Regions from separate parts of the Streptomyces formicae genome, predicted to be linked through region 1. Evidence: predicted binding sites of a transcription regulator. Region 1 holds the regulator's gene; the other holds the start of a gene.
What was found. The regulator HrcA, encoded in region 1, represses chaperone genes, less so after heat shock. The targets are predictions, from matches to a motif close to TTNGCACTCNGNNNNNCNGAGTGCNAA.
Positions count from the first base shown of each region.

Region 2: the regulator HrcA is predicted to act here: its motif matches at 4,308-4,334, upstream of groES (co-chaperone GroES).

Region 1 covers NZ_CP022685.1:3,136,765-3,144,944, forward strand. The annotation lists gene KY5_RS13425 (S41 family peptidase) at 1-1,017, opposite strand, end outside; gene KY5_RS13430 (hypothetical protein) at 1,100-1,747, opposite strand; gene KY5_RS13435 (16S rRNA (uracil(1498)-N(3))-methyltransferase) at 1,852-2,592, opposite strand; gene KY5_RS13440 (nitronate monooxygenase) at 2,589-3,671, opposite strand; gene dnaJ (molecular chaperone DnaJ) at 3,858-4,997, opposite strand; gene hrcA (heat-inducible transcriptional repressor HrcA) at 4,998-6,014, opposite strand; gene KY5_RS13455 (MBL fold metallo-hydrolase) at 6,216-6,959, shown strand; gene KY5_RS13460 (DUF3097 domain-containing protein) at 6,995-7,816, shown strand.
Region 2 covers NZ_CP022685.1:5,633,204-5,641,383, reverse strand. The annotation lists gene KY5_RS24690 (LysR family transcriptional regulator) at 1-236, opposite strand, end outside; gene KY5_RS24685 (MOSC domain-containing protein) at 318-995, shown strand; gene KY5_RS24680 (SDR family NAD(P)-dependent oxidoreductase) at 1,029-1,802, shown strand; gene groL (chaperonin GroEL) at 2,083-3,711, opposite strand; gene groES (co-chaperone GroES) at 3,856-4,164, opposite strand; gene KY5_RS24660 (polysaccharide deacetylase family protein) at 4,671-5,597, opposite strand; gene KY5_RS24655 (THUMP-like domain-containing protein) at 5,680-6,915, shown strand; gene KY5_RS24650 (RNA polymerase sigma factor) at 7,060-8,180, opposite strand, start outside.

The sequences.
Region 1 (8,180 bases):
GGGCAGCCTGGCGCGCACGCCGTGCGTGGCGGCGAGCGCGCGGGCGGGCCCCTCGCGGTGCGTGACCCAGTGCACGGAGCCGCGCACGGAGACGGCGCTGCCGCGCCCGGTGTGGTCGGGCGCCGCCGCGCCGAGCCAGCGGGCCGCGGTGACGGGGTGCGGTTGCAGATCGGTGCGCTGCCCGCCGAGGCGGACGTCGAGGCGGCGCGGTTCGGCGTCCACCAGGTCGTCCAGGAGCCAGAGTTCACCCGCGGACGCGTACACGACGCGGGTGCCGTCGGTGGCGGCGTGCCGTGCGTAGAAGCCGTCCACGGGAGTGTGCCCGCGCAGGTCGGAGCCGTCGGGCAGCGAGGAGTAGAGGGCGCCGACGCCCTCGTGGTCGGAGAGGAAGGCGATCCGCTCCCCCACCCACAGCGGATGCTCGATGTTCCCCGCGAGGTCTTCGTGAAGCCGTACGAAGGGCTGCTCCTGCTCCCCGTCGGGCGTGCGGATCCACAACTTGCCCGCGGTGCCGCCCCGGTAGCGCTTCCACCAGGCGGCCTCGCGTCCCATCGGCGCGGAGAGCAGCAGCACCTGTCCTTCGGGGCCGTGCGCGACGTCGCCCACGACGCCGTACGGCAGGGTGGCCGCGGGTCCGCCGTCGAGCGGCACGGCACGCGCCCAGGTGCGGCGCATCGACGCCTGGTCGGCCGAGCTCACCGCGAGGACCTGCCCGTCGGGCGTCCAGCCGCGCACGCCGGTCTTCCAACTGCCCCAGTACGTCAGCCTCTTGGCGGGGCCGCCGTCGACGGGCGCGACGTGCACCTCGGGTGCGCCGTCGCGGGTGGAGGCCCAGGCGACGGTGGTGCCGTCCGGGGAGATCCTGGGGTGGCTCACGGGCATGTTGTCGGCGCTGACGCGCCAGGCGCGGCCGCCGTCGAGGGGGGCGACCCAGACGTCGTCCTCAGCCGTGAACGCGGTCAACTCGCCGTGGATGTGCGGATACCGGAGATACGCGGAGTGCGCTGCCTGTGTCACGGCGTCCAGCCTAGGCAGCCGCCGGGCGGCCCGGCAGCGTTTCTGATCACTTCGCAGGGGGCCGGGCGGCCGGAGCCCGCTCTCACTTGCCCGGCAGGCAGTTGCAGGTCGGCTGGGGCGGCGGGGCGGTGGCGGTCACGGTGACGGTCGTGGTGGGCGCGGGCTGCGGCTTGTGGTGCGAGGGCGGCGGCTGGTGGGAGACGGGCGGGTTGGAGGGCTTGCCGCCCCCGTCGTGCCCGCCGTTCCCGTTGCCGTTCCCGCCGTTGCCATTGCCGTCGCCGTTGTCGTCGCCGGAGTCGCAATTGCCCAGCACGTCGACGCTGAACCACTGCTTGCCGTCGATCTTGGCGGTGAGATTGCCGCGGACGCACGCCCCGTCGACGACGGCGTGCACCCTGCCCTTGATGGTGATGTCCTTGCCGTCGTCGGTCTCGCCCTGGCAGTCCACCTTGACGACGGCCTTCTTCGTCGGCTTGCCGCTCTGGGGCGTGACCCGGCCCTCGAAGCGCCCCGTACAGCTGAGCCATGACACGTCGGCGTGCTGGCGCTCCAGCTCCTTGGTGCCCATCTCGTCGGTGGTGAGCGCGACCGCGGAGGTGTTCAACTGCCCGTCCACGGGATCGCACGCGGTGACGCCGATCGCGGCCGCCCCGGCGAGCGCGACGGCGTACAGAACCGGTGAACGCCGCTTCAGCGAGTACGTGCCGCTTAACCGCCTCAATGCCCCCATAGGCGGCAGAGTGCCACTGCGCACGCCCGGGCGGTAGACCGCATGCGGCCATCTGTCCATCGGCGGCCCGACGGGTCCTCAGGAGGCCGCCATCCGGCAGTGGTTCAGGACCAGCGACCCGTGCGACCGAGCAGCAGCGCGGTCGCCGCGGTGCCCGCCGTCGACGTACGCAGCACACTGCGGCCGAGTCGGTACGGCTTCGCGCCCGCCTCGGCGAACGCCGCCAACTCGTCCGGGGACACGCCCCCTTCGGGCCCGACCACCAGGACGATGTGCCCGCTCGCCGGAAGTTCCGCGGTGGCCAGCGGCTCGCTGCCCTCCTCGTGCAGGACGGCGGCGAAGTCGGCCTCCGCCAGCAGCGCGGCGACCTGCTTGGTGGACGCGGCGTCGAGCACCTCGGGGAAGCGCACCCGGCGCGACTGCTTGCCCGCCTCGCGCGCGGTGGCCCGCCACTTGGCGAGGGCCTTGAGACCGCGCTCGCCCTTCCACTGCGTGATGCAGCGCGACGCGGTCCACGGCACGACGGCGTCCACGCCGGTCTCCGTCATGGTCTCGACGGCCAGCTCGCCACGGTCGCCCTTGGGCAGCGCCTGTACGACGGTGACGCGGGGCGACTCCGCGGGCTCCTCGGCGTAGGAGTCCAGCTTCACCACCAGCCGGTCCTTGCCCTCGGTGTCGAGGACCACGCACTGCGCCCAGCGCCCCGCGCCGTCGGTCAGGACGACGTCCTCGCCTGCGCGCAGCCGCTTCACCGATACGGCGTGCCGTCCCTCGGGCCCGTCCAGCACGTAGCGTCCGCCGTCGCCCGCGTCGAAGTGCTCGACGACGAAGACGGGGGCGGTCACGCCTCTTCTCCCCGCGCCTCGGACACCAGCGCGGCCCTGGCCTCTGCCAGCTCGGCCACCAGGACCTCGACGAGCTGCCCGGCGGGCAGCTCACGGGCGAGCCGGTGCCCCTGCCCCGCCCAGAGCGCCATGCCCTGCGCGTCACCGGCCTTGGCCGCGGCCTTGCGCAGGCCGCTGGTGAGGTGGTGGACCTGGGGGTAGGCGGCGGGGGCGTACGGACCGTGCTCGCGCATGAAGCGGTTGACCAGGCCGCGCGCCGGGCGTCCGGAGAACGCCCGGGTCAGCTCGGTCCGCACGAACAGCGGGTTGGTCATGGCCTGCTTGTGCAGGGGGTTAGCGCCCGACTCGGGGGTGACGAGGAACGCCGTGCCGAGCTGCGCGGAGTCGGCGCCCGCCGCGAGGACGGCGGCGATCTGCGCGCCGCGCATCAGCCCTCCCGCGGCGACGACGGGGATCTGCACGGTCTCGCGGACCTGCGTGATCAGGGAGAGCAGCCCGATGCCCGCGCCGTCGGTCTCGGGGTTGTCCCGGTGGGTGCCCTGGTGGCCGCCCGCCTCGACGCCCTGCACGCACACGGCGTCGGCGCCGGACCACTGGGCGGTCTGGGCCTCCTCGGGCGTGGTCACGGTGACGACGGTGAGGGTGCCGACGCGCGCGAACGCGTCGAAGACGTCGCGGGTGGGGCACCCGAAGGTGAAGGAGACGAGCGGCACCGGATCGTCGAGCAGGATCGCGAGCTTGGCGTCGTACCCGTCGTCACGCCCGCTGTCGGGGTCGCCGAGCTGCGTCTCGTACCAGGTGGCCTCACCGGCGAGCTGGTTGCGGTACACGTCGACGGCGGCGGCGTCCGCGTACTCGGGCTGCGGCATGAAGAGGTTGACGCCGAAGGGCTTCGACGTGAGCCCCCGCAGCTGTTTGATCTCCTGGTACATCCCGTCGGCGGTCTTGTACCCGGCGGCGAGGAACCCGAGCCCACCGGCCTCGGCGACGGCGGCGGCCAACTGCGGCCCCGAGGCGCCACCCGCCATGGGCGCCTGCACGATCGGATGGCGGCAGAGATCGGTCAGTGCGGAGGACATGACGGCATCGTGCCACGTCCGACACAACCCACCGAATCGTGCCCGCCAGGGGGGTGCCCCGTAAGGGGCGCGGGGAACTGCGCGAGCAACCCCCACCCCCCGCAGCCAAAGCGCGAAGCGCAAAAAGCAAGCCCCCCGGCACGGAATCCGCGACCGAGGGGCCAAGCAACAACACCGCTCCAGGCGCTACCGCCCGTTGAACGCGTCCTTGAGCCGAGAGAACAACCCCTGCTGCCCCGGCTGGAACTGCCCCGTGGGCCGCTCCTCGCCCCGCAGCTGCGCAAGCTCCCGCAGCAACCGTTCCTGCTCGGGATCGAGCTTGCTCGGCGTGAGGACCTCGACGTGCACGATGAGGTCACCACGGCCACCGCCCCGCAGGTGCGTGACACCGCGGCCGTGCAGCGGAACCGACTGACCGGACTGCGTGCCCGGCCTGATGTCGATCTCCTCCAGGCCGTCCAGCGTCTCCAGCGGCACCTTCGTGCCGAGCGACGCCGCCGTCATCGGGATGGTGACGGTGCAGTGCAGATCGTCCCCGCGCCGCTGGAAGACGGCGTGCGGCAGCTCGTGGATCTCGACGTAGAGGTCACCGGCGGGGCCGCCGCCGGGGCCGACCTCGCCCTCGCCCGCGAGCTGGATCCGCGTGCCGTTGTCGACACCCGCGGGGATCTTCACGGTCAGCGTCCGCCGCGACCGGATGCGGCCGTCACCGGCGCACTCCGGGCAGGGCGTGGGCACGACCGTGCCGAAGCCCTGGCACTGCGGGCACGGGCGCGACGTCATGACCTGCCCGAGGAAGGACCGCGTGACCTGCGACACCTCGCCGCGACCGCGGCACATGTCACACGTCTGAGCGGACGTCCCCGGCGCCGCGCCTTCACCACTGCACGTCGTACACACCACGGCGGTGTCGACCTGGATGTCCTTGGTGGTGCCGAAGGCGGCCTCGTTGAGGTCGATCTCCAGACGGATCATGGCGTCCTGGCCGCGGCGCGTGCGCGACCGGGGGCCACGCTGCGACGCCGTACCGAAGAACGCGTCCATGATGTCCGAGAAGTTGCCGAAGCCACCGGCCCCGAAACCGCCCGCACCGCCACCGCCGCCCGCCTGGGACAGCGGGTCGCCGCCGAGGTCGTAGACCTGCTTCTTCTGCGGGTCCGACAACACCTCGTACGCGGCGTTGATCTCCTTGAAGCGCTCCTGAGTCTTCGGATCCGGATTCACATCCGGGTGAAGCTCACGCGCCAGCCTCCGGAAGGCCTTCTTGATCTCGTCCTGGGAAGCGTCGCGGCGCACGCCTAGTACGGCGTAGTAGTCCGTGGCCACTTACGACTCCGCCAGGATCTGTCCGACGTAACGTGCCACTGCGCGTACTGCTCCCATCGTTCCCGGATAGTCCATGCGGGTCGGTCCGACCACGCCGAGTTTGGCTACTGCCTCGCTGCCCGAACCGTAGCCGACCGAGACCACGGACGTGGAGCTGAGGCCCTCATGGGCGTTCTCATGACCGATCCGTACGGCCATGCCCGAATCCTGCACCTCACCAAGCAACTTGAGGAGCACGACCTGCTCCTCCAGGGCCTCGAGAACGGGCCGGATGGTGAGGGGAAAGTCATGTCCGAAGCGGGTGAGATTGGCGGTTCCGCCGATCATCAGCCGCTCCTCGGTCTCCTCGACGAGTGTTTCGAGGAGGGTGGAGAGGACGGTCGCGACGGTGCCGCGGTCCTCCGCCTCGAAGGCCTCGGGCAGGTCCTGCACGAGCTGCGGCACGTCCGCGAAGCGGCGTCCCGCGACCCTGCTGTTGAGCCGGGCCCGCAGATCGGCGAGCGAGGTCTCGCCGAACGGCGCCGGGCAGTCGATCATGCGCTGCTCGACCCGGCCCGTGTCCGTGATCAGTACGAGCATCAGCCGGGCGGGAGCCAGCGAGAGCAGCTCCACGTGCCGCACCGTCGACCGCGTGAGCGACGGGTACTGCACGACCGCGACCTGCCTGGTCAGCTGCGCGAGCAGGCGCACCGTGCGCCCCACGACGTCGTCGAGGTCGACGGCGCCGTCGAGGAAGTTCTGGATCGCCCTGCGCTCCGGCGCGGTCATCGGCTTGACGCCCGCGAGCTTGTCGACGAAGAGTCGGTAGCCCTTGTCCGTCGGGATGCGCCCCGCGCTGGTGTGCGGCTGGGCGATGAACCCCTCCTCCTCCAGCGCGGCCATGTCGTTGCGGACCGTCGCGGGAGAGACCCCGAGACTGTGCCGCTCCGTCAGCGCCTTGGAGCCGACCGGCTCCTCGGTGCCTACGTAGTCGTGGACGATGGCGCGCAGCACCTCGAGCCTGCGTTCATTCAGCATCGCGCACACCTCCAGCCGTCGTACGTGTCGTCGAGCCCCGCCGAGCCCCCTTGCCTGGCACTCGCCACAGGTGAGTGCCAGCTGTCGAAAGGTCAGTGTACGGCCGTGAGGTACGGCCCCGGCAAGGGCGGACCCGCCGAAGTCACGCACGCGTGTCGGACAGCGGCTGCCGAACACGGCGCGTACGGATAGCGTCACCGTATGGACGTGGCGCTGGCATGGGAAGCGGCGGGCTGGGAACGACTCGCACCGCGTGTGGGGCGGTGCCGCCTGCCGGTCTGGGACTGCACGGCGGGGCTCGTCGTCGGCGACGACGCGGCCCTCATGATCGAGGCCGGGTCGACCCTGGCCGAGGGCGCGGCGCTGCGGACCCGCGCCAAGGAGCTCATCGGGGGCGGGCGGCGGGTCACGCACCTCGTGTTGACGCACCCGCACTTCGACCACGTCCTGGGGGCCGCGGCCTTCGCGGGCGTGGAGGTGTACGGGGCGGTGGGCATCGACACGGTCTTCGACAAGGGCCGCGACGAGCTGCGCGCCGACGCGGTGCGCCACGGCGTGACCCCGGACGCGGCGGCCGAGGCGGCCGATCTCCTCGTCCGCCCGCGCCACCTGGTCTGCGGCGAGTGGACCCTCGACCTCGGCGGCGGGGTGCGGGTGCTGCTCGCCAACGTCGGTCCCGGCCACAGCGGGCACGACCTCGCGGTCCTCGTCCCGGGGGCCGACGGGGGCCCCGAGATCGTGTTCTGCGGCGATCTGGTCGAGGAATCGGACGAGCCGCAGGCGGGGCCCGACGCCGTACCGGAGCGATGGCCCGCGGCGCTTGACCGGCTCCTGGAACTCGGCGGCGAGGACGCGCTCTACGTGCCGGGGCACGGTGCGGTGGTGGATGCGGCTTTTGTCCGTGCGCAGCGCGCCACACTGGCAGATCGCTTCGGCGTGTCGTAGCGGAGCTCCTTGCCACTCTTCTTATCGTCGGGAGAATGCGCCAGTACTCCGCCGATCTCACGCCCCCTTGGAAGAAGCCGAAGCCCGTGCCCGAGGTGGCGGCGGACGCCGGCCTCGTGGTCGAGGAGCTGAGCACCGGATTCTGCGGTGCGGTGATCCGATGCGAGAAGACCGCCGAGGGGCCGACGGTGACGCTGGAGGACCGCTTCGGCAAGCACCGCGTCTTCCCGATGGCGCCCCGCGGCTTCCTCCTCGAAGGCCGTACGGTCACGTTGGTCCGCCCCGCGACGGGCGCGGCCGCTCCTCCCGTACGTCCCTCACGCACTGCCTCCGGCTCGGTGGCGGTACCCGGGGCGCGGGCCAGGGTCGCGCGCGCCGGGCGCATCTATGTCGAGGGGCGCCACGACGCCGAACTCGTCGAGCGCGTCTGGGGCGACGACCTGCGCATCGAGGGTGTCGTCGTCGAGTACCTGGAGGGCATCGACGACCTGCCCGCGATCGTCGCGGAGTTCCGTCCCGGCCCCGACGCCCGCCTCGGCGTCCTCGTCGACCACCTGGTCCCCGGCTCCAAGGAGTCCCGCATCGCGGCGGAGATCTCCACGGCGGACGCGCTGGTGGTGGGCCACCCCTACATCGACGTGTGGGAGGCGGTGAAGCCCTCCTCGGTCGGCATCGCTGCGTGGCCCCGGGTGCCGAGGGGGCAGGACTGGAAGACGGGGGTCTGCCGGGCCCTCGGGTGGCCGGAGAACACGGGGGCCGCGTGGCAACGGATCCTGGGCTCGGTGCGCAGCTACCGGGATCTCGAGCCGGAACTTCTGGGGCGGGTGGAAGAGTTGATCGACTTCGTCACGGAGTAACTGGCCCCTGGGCCTTGACCGGATTCCCCTCCGCGGGGAGCGCACCTGCGCCCGGTGGCCCGGCCCGCCTGTACCTCATCACGAAACCACCCCACCACGAACAACCCCGCCGCCCCGCGACGGCCACGCCCACCCACCCATCCACCCGTAGCTCCGCACCGAACCGCCCCACCAGAAACAACCCCGCCGCTCCGCGACGGTCACACCCGCCCGCCCACCCGTAACTCCGCACCGGACACCCCCACCCGGAGCCCGCTCCGTCGCTCCGCGACGGGTCCCCTCCTGCCCGAGATCCCCGCTTCTGTACCGAATCGCCGCCAACGGCGCCCCGCCCCCACAGGAGACTCCCACCCGGCGGGTGGGA
Region 2 (8,180 bases), 2.5 Mb from region 1:
GCGGCGGTGAGCCCGGCGAGGATGCCCGTGGCATGCCTGACCAGGGCTTCTCCGGCCTGCGTCAGACGCATCTCGCGGCCGGTGCGGATGAGGAGCGGGGTGCCCGCCGAGGATTCGAGTGCCTTCATCTGCTGGCTCACGGCCGGCTGGGTGCAGCCGAGCTCGCGCGCCGCCGCCGAGAAGGAGCCGGTGGCGGACACGGCTCGCAGGACACGGAGATGACGGGCCTCGATCATGCTTCGAGCATAAGCGACGCTTGGACTTGTCGCGAAATATTGCATCGCGACTTTGGGGCGGCCTCGCCTAGCCTGCCTGTCATGAAGCTGCTCTCCGTAAACCTGGGCCGCCGCACGGCCGTCGAGTACACCGATTCCTCCGACGGCCTCACCGGCATCGACAAGCAACCGACGGACGACGCCGTCCTGGTGACGGCGCCGGGGGTGAAGGGCGTCGGCGGCAGCGGCCTCGCGGGCGACGAGATCGGCAACCTGCGCCACCACGGCGGGCACGACCAGGCGGTGTACGTCTTCGCGCGCGAGGACCTCGACGTCTGGCAGGACCTCCTCGGGCGCCCGCTGGCCAACGGCGGCTTCGGCGAGAACCTCACGACGTCCGGGATCGACGTGAGCGGCGCGCGGATCGGCGAGCGCTGGCGGATCGGCTCGGGGCCGCTGCTCGAAGTGTCGGGCAGCCGCATTCCCTGCCGTACGTTCCAGGGGCACCTGAACGAGAAGGGGTGGGTGAAGCGGTTCACCCAGCACGGTGTGCCCGGGGCGTATCTGCGGGTGATCGAGCCGGGCGAGATCCGGGCGGGCGACCCGGTCGAGATCGCGCACCGGCCCGCGCACGACGTCACCGTCGCCCTGCACTTCCGTGCCGTCACGACGGAGCGGTCGCTGCTGCCGCGGATGCTCGCGGCCGGAGACGCGCTGCACCCCGAGACGGTGGCGAACGCGCGCGAGTACGTCGAGAAGTACGGCGCACCGGACGCGTGACGTCGCGGTCCTCGGGATCACTAGCCTTGGGCCATGACTACGGCTCTGATTACGGGATCGACCGCCGGTATCGGCGCCGCCTTCGCGCGGCGGCTCGCGGCTGACGGGCACAACCTCGTCCTGGTGGCACGCGACACCAAGCGGCTGCGGGAGCAGGCGACCGAGCTGCACGACCGGCACGGCATCGAGGCGGAGGTGCTGACCGCGGACCTCGCCACGGACAAGGGCATCGAGACCGTCGAGGAGCGTCTCTCACGCCCCAGGGAACCCGTCGACCTGCTGATCAACAATGCCGGTTTCGGCAACAAGGGCAAGTACCTGGACGTCCCGATGAGCGACGAGCTGACCATGCTCAAGGTGCACTGCGAGGCGGTGCTGCGGCTGACGTCGTCGGCGGTGGAGTCGATGCGCAAGCGCGGCAGGGGCGGGGTGGTGAACGTCGCCTCGGTGGCGGCGTTCGTGCCGCGCGGCACGTACGGCGCGTCCAAGGCGTGGGTCGTGCAGTTCACCCAGGGCGCGGCGAAGGACCTGACGGGGTCGGGGGTGCGGCTGATGGCGCTGTGCCCCGGGCTGGTGCGGACCGAGTTCCACGAGCGCGCCGGGATGGGCACGTCCAACATCCCGAACTGGATGTGGCTCGACGCGGACAAACTGGTCGCCGCGGCCCTCGCCGACCTCGCCCGTGGCAAGTCCCTGTCCATCCCCGACCCGCGCTACAAGGCGCTGATGGGCATCGCGAAGGTGACGCCGAGGTCGTTGCTCGGTGGGGTGACGTCGCGCACTGGGCGCAAGTACGGGCCTCGGTAGGTCTGCGAGGGCGTTTCGGGGGTGCGTCTGCCGGGTTGCTGTCCGTCGCCGACCGCGGGTTTCGTCGTGGCCGATCGCGCAGTTCCCCGCGCCCCTAAACGCGCGTCTCCCGGACGGGGCGCCCCGTAAGGGGCGCGGGGAACTGCGCGAGGACGGACCACGATCCGCGGTCGGCGACGGCGAGCAACCCGGCAGACGAGCATCCGTAAATACCGAGGCCCGGCGCCCCCAAGCAGGGGGCACCGGGCCTCAGTTCAGCTACGCGCCAGCGTCAGGCGGGTCAGTGCGAGTGACCGTGCCCGTGGCCCGCGCCGGCGTCCGCCTCTTCCTCGGCCGGCTTCTCGACGACCAGCGTCTCGGTCGTGAGGAGCAGCGACGCGATGGACGCGGCGTTCTCCAGGGCGGAGCGGGTGACCTTGACCGGGTCGAGGAGACCGGCCTTGACCAGGTCGCCGTACTCGCCGGTCGCGGCGTTGAAGCCGAAGCCCTTGTCGAGCTCGGCGACCTTCGAGGTGATGACGTAGCCCTCGAGGCCCGCGTTCTCGGCGATCCAGCGCAGCGGCTCGACCGCGGCGCGGCGGACGACGGCGACACCGGTGGCCTCGTCGCCCTCCTTGCCGAGGTTGCCCTCGAGTACCTTGACGGCGTGCACCAGAGCGGAGCCACCACCGGAGACGATGCCCTCCTCGACCGCGGCGCGGGTCGCGGAGATGGCGTCCTCCAGACGGTGCTTCTTCTCCTTGAGCTCCACCTCGGTGGCGGCGCCGACCTTGATCACGCACACGCCGCCGGCCAGCTTCGCGAGGCGCTCCTGGAGCTTCTCGCGGTCCCAGTCGGAGTCCGTGGCGTCGATCTCGGCCTTGATCTGGGAGACGCGGCCCTCGACGTCGGCCTTGTTGCCGCCGCCGTCGACGATGGTCGTGTCGTCCTTGGTGATCGTGACGCGACGGGCGGTGCCCAGCACGTCGAGACCGACCTGGTCGATCTTGAGGCCGACCTCTTCGGCGATGACGGTGCCGCCGGTGAGGGTGGCGATGTCACCGAGCATGGCCTTGCGGCGGTCGCCGAAGCCGGGAGCCTTCACCGCGACGGCGTTGAAGGTGCCGCGGATCTTGTTCACGACCAGGGTCGAAAGGGCCTCGCCCTCGACGTCCTCGGCGATGATCAGGAGCGGCTTCGAGGCGTTGGCCTGGATGACCTTCTCGAGCAGCGGCAGGAGGTCCTGGATGGAGGAGATCTTGCCCTGGTGGATCAGGATGTACGGGTCGTCGAGGACGGCCTCCATACGCTCCTGGTCGGACACCATGTACGGCGACAGGTAGCCCTTGTCGAAGGCCATGCCCTCGGTGAAGTCGAGCTCCAGGCCGAAGGTGTTGGACTCCTCGACGGTGATGACACCGTCCTTGCCGACCTTGTCCATCGCCTCGGCGATGAGCTCGCCGACCTGCGGGTCCTGGGCCGACAGACCGGCGACGGCCGCGATGTCGGCCTTGTCGTCGATCGGACGGGCGGTGGCGAGGAGCTCCTCGGAGACGGCCGCGACGGCGGCGTCGATGCCCTTCTTCAGGGCGGCCGGGGAGGCACCGGCGGCGACGTTGCGCAGGCCCTCCTTGACCAGGGCCTGGGCGAGCACGGTGGCGGTGGTGGTGCCGTCACCCGCGATGTCGTTGGTCTTGGTCGCCACCTCCTTCACCAGCTGGGCGCCGAGGTTCTCGTACGGGTCCTCGACCTCGACCTCACGGGCGATGGTGACGCCGTCGTTGGTGATGGTCGGGGCGCCGAACTTCTTGTCGATGACGACGTTGCGGCCGCGGGGGCCGATCGTCACCTTCACCGTGTCGGCAAGCTTGTTGACGCCGCGCTCAAGGGCGCGACGGGCGTCCTCGTCGAACTTCAGGATCTTCGCCATGGGAGCGATTCAGCCCTCTCGAAAACTCAGGGGGTCCGGGGGGCTCCCCCGGAACGTTCAGCAACGAACTACGCCCCTCGCCGCCCGGCATCAGCGGGGTGACCAGGGGCGCAGCTCAAAGCAATGCTTCTGCTTCGGGGTGAACTACTTCTCGACGATCGCGAGCACGTCGCGAGCCGAGAGGACGAGGTACTCCTCGCCGTTGTACTTCACCTCGGTGCCGCCGTACTTGCTGTACAGCACGATGTCGCCGGTCTTCACGTCGAGCGGCAGGCGCTCGCCGTTCTCGAAGCGGCCCGGGCCCACGGCCAGGACGACGCCCTCCTGGGGCTTCTCCTTGGCGGTGTCCGGAATGACCAGGCCGGAGGCCGTGGTCTGCTCGGCGTCGAGCGGCTGGACCACGATGCGGTCCTCGAGCGGCTTGATGGCAACCTTGGAGCTTGCGGTCGTCACGATCCGGTCTCCCCCTTCGGAGATCTACGGGGTTAACAGTCTGGGGTGGCGACCAGGTGGATCCGTCGTCGCGGGTGCCGGACCTGCCCGTCGCTGTTGGCACTCTCCAGCGGGGAGTGCCAGAAGCGAGACTAGGACGGGGATTAGCACTCGGTCAAGCGGAGTGCCAATCGACTGCGTCGGGCTTCAGCGGGGCTTGGAGTGGTGCCCCCTGTCGTCGCAACGCTTCTTGGGGGGCGGGGGCTCCTTGTCGGCGACTTCTTGGTGCCCCGGTTTCGCCGGGTCTGCAGGTGAGGCTGTGCCCACCCGTTCCGCCTTGCGGAACGCCTGCCCACAGCTGGGACCGGCTTGCCCCGGTTTGCGTTGGGGCATCTTCTGGGCCGCCTTTCTGCCCAGTCGCTCGATCGGGTCCACCGATTCCGCGCACCCCGTGAGCAGTGCGGGCGCGAGCACTCCGCACAGGAGGGCCCCGGCGAGGAGGCGGCGACGCGCTCGCGCCCGGGGGGTCACAGGTAGTCCTCCAGCCTGGCCACCGCGTACCCCTTGTCCGTGACCGTCTTCATGACCTTGCGGACCATGTCGGGCATCGTGCCCTTCCAGTCGGCGCGGCCCCGGAAGTGCGTGAGGATGATGTCGCCGGGATGCAGGTCCCGGTCCCACTCGCGCCACTCCATGTGGTCGGCGAACGCCTCCGACGCCCACAGGGGCACCGCCTTGATGCCACAGGACTTGGCGGCGCGCAGGGAGTCCTGGTTGTAGTTGCCGTACGGCGGGCGGAAGAGTTCGGGCCGTTTGCCGTAGTGCTTCGTGATGACGTCCTGCATGCCGCAGATCTCGCGGCGCTGCGCCTCGTAGGAGAGCCCTGGCAGGTAGCGGTGGTTGAGGGTGTGGTTGTTCAGGGTGATGCCGCGGGACTGCATCTTGCCGAAGTACGCGTAGTCCTCCTTGACCAGGTAGTCGCTGAGGAAGGCGGTGTACGGGAGCTTCAGGTCGCTCATCATCCGCAGCAGCGCCGGGTCCTTCTCGGCGCCGTCGTCGATGGTCAGGAAGACGACCTTCTCCTTGGTCGGGATCGTCGTGAAGACGGGCGGCAGGCTCGACTGGCCCTTCACCTCGAAGCCCTTGCGGGTGGTGAGGCGCGGCTTGACCGCGGGGGCGGGGGGCGCCGCGAGCGGGGTCTTCGCCAGGCCCCACCGCTTGGCCGCGGCGACCCGCGCGGCCTGGGCAGCGCCGAGCCGCTGGGCGTAGGAGTCGAGGGCGCGGGCGGGCGGCGCCTGGAGCGGCTGCTGGCCGTGGGCCGGTTCGACGGTGTCGGATTCGCCCCCGACGGCGCAGCCCGACGCGATCGCGACGACCGTGATCACCGCGGCGGCGGCTCTCGCCTGATTCTTCCGTCTTCTGGCGGATTCTTCCGTTTGTCGTACTAGTTGCATGGCGCCGGATCCTCGCAGCTCAAGGCCCTGATGAAGGGCCGACACCGCCACCGGCCGCGCACCATCCACCGACTGGCCCACAATGGGGCAGGTGAACGACCCGAACACGCCGAGCGGCCACGAGACCGACCTCGGCGACCCCCTCGCCGCCTTCGCCGCCCTGCACACCGAAGCGGGCCGAGCCCTGCTCGACGAGGTGCGGGACGTGGCGCCCGCGCAGGAGCTCGCCGCCGCGACCCGGCTGCGCCGCGAACACCCCGCCGCGCTGGTCTCCACCGCGCTCGCGCAGGCGCGCCTGCGGCAGCGGGCCGTGGCGAAGTTCGGCGCCGAGGACGCGGCCCGGATGTTCTTCACGCCCGACGGGGTCGAGCAGTCCACGCGCGCCTCCGTCGCCGCGCATCGCGCCGAGAGCTTCACGTCGCTGGGCGTACGGTCCCTGGCCGACCTCTGCTGCGGCATCGGCGGCGACGCGATCGCCCTCGCGCGGGCCGGGATCTCCGTGCTCGCCGTCGACCGCTCCCCGCTGACCTGCGCCGTCGCCCGCGCCAACGCCGAGGCGCTGGGGCTCGCCGAGCTGATCGAGGTGCGCGAGGCGGACGTCACCGAGGTCGACACGTCGTCGTACGACGCGGTGTTCGTGGACCCCGCGCGCAGGGGCGGACGCGGCCGGATCTTCGACCCCGAGGCGTACTCACCGCCGCTGTCCTGGGCGGTCGCCGCCGCGCTCAAGGCGCCGCGTGCCGCGCTGAAGATCGCGCCGGGCATCCCGCACGAGGCGGTCCCCGCCGAGGCCGCCGCGGAGTGGATCTCGGACGGCGGCGACGTGAAGGAGGCGGTGCTGTGGTTCGGCACGGACTCCCCCGCCTCGCACCGCGCGACCCTGCTGCCCGGCGGCGCCAGCCTGTGGTCCTCGCTCGACGCGATGCTGCCCGACCCCGAAGTGCGCCCCGTGGGGCGTTACTTGTACGAGCCGGACGGCGCGGTCATCCGCGCGCACCTGGTGGCGGAGGTGGCCGCGCGGGTCGAGGGCGGCCTGATCGACGAGACCATCGCGTACGTCACCTCCGACGAGCTGCACCCGACCCCGTACGCGGTGGCGTACGAGATCACCGACCAACTCCCCTTCGGCGTGAAGAAGTTGAAGGCCCTGCTGCGGGAGCGGGAGGTCGGCGTCCTGACCGTGAAGAAGCGCGGCTCGGCGGTGGAACCGGAGGAGCTGCGCCGCAAGGTGAAGCCGCAGGGAAAGAACGCGGCAACGGTCTTCCTGACCCGGGTGGCAGGCGCCCCGACGATGCTGATCGGCCACCCGGCCCGTTAGGGGCGCGCGCCCTGTAAGGGGCGGCGCCCCGTAAGGGGCGCGGGGCTGTGACACATGCGGCTCCGCCGCGCGGGCGCGCGACCGGGCCCCGTAAGGGGCGCGGGGAACTGCGCGACCAGCCACGGCGAGCCCGCAGCGAAGGGGTCAGCAGTCGGCAGCCCGAGTAAGAAGCAGTTCCCGCTCCCGCCCGTTGCGGGCCAACGACGCCGCTCGCTCGAACTCCGCGCGAGCCTCGGCCGACCGGCCGAGCCGGGCAAGCAAGTCGCCCCGCACACTGGGCAGCAAGTGATAGCCCTTCAGCGCGGGTTCATCGGCCAGCGCGTCAACAAGCACAAGCCCCGCCTCAGGCCCCTCGGCCCGAGAAACCGCCACCGCCCGGTTCAACTCGACCACCGGCGAGGGAACCCGGGCGGCGAGCAGCCCATAGAGCGCGGCGATCTGCTGCCAGTCCGTCTCCTCGTACGTATGCGCGTGGGCGTGACACGCGGCGATCGCGGCCTGCAAGGCATACGGCCCCAAGGCCCCCGCGGCCACGGCCTGCGCCCGGGCCAGCGCGGCGAACCCCCGCCGGATCAGCATCTGGTTCCAGCGGGCCCTGCTCTGGTCCGCGAGGAGCACCGGTTCGCCCGCAGGGCCCGTCCGCGCCGCCGAGCGGGACGCCTGGAGCTCCAACAGGGCCGCCAGGCCGTGCACTTCGGACTCCTTGGGCATCAGCCCCGCGAGCACCCTGGCGAGCCGCAGCGCGTCCTCGCACAGCGCGGGCCGCAGCCAGTCGTCGCCCGCCGTGGCGGCGTACCCCTCGTTGAAGATGAGGTAGATGACTTCGAGGACGGAGCCGAGGCGGTCCTCCCTGTCGGGCCCGTACGGGACCTCGAAGGCGACGCCCTTCGTGGCGAGGGTGCGCTTGGCCCGTACGATGCGCTGCGCCACGGTCGGCTCCGGCGTGAGCATCGCGCGCGCGATCTCCGCGGTGGTCAGGCCGCCGAGCAGCCGCAGGGTCAGCGCCACCCTGGCCTCGGCGGAGAGCACCGGGTGGCAGGCGGTGAAGACGAGGCGCAGGAGGTCGTCGTCGATGGCGTCGGGGTCGGCGGGCTCGTCGACGTGCGGCGGCGCGCTCTCCAGGTCGCGGCCGACCTCGGCGAGCTTGCGGGCGTAGCGCTCGCGGCGGCGGACCAGATCGATGGCGCGGCGCTTGGCGGCGGTCATGAGCCAGGCGCCCGGGTTGTCGGGGACACCCTGCTCGGGCCACTGTTCGAGGGCGGCCA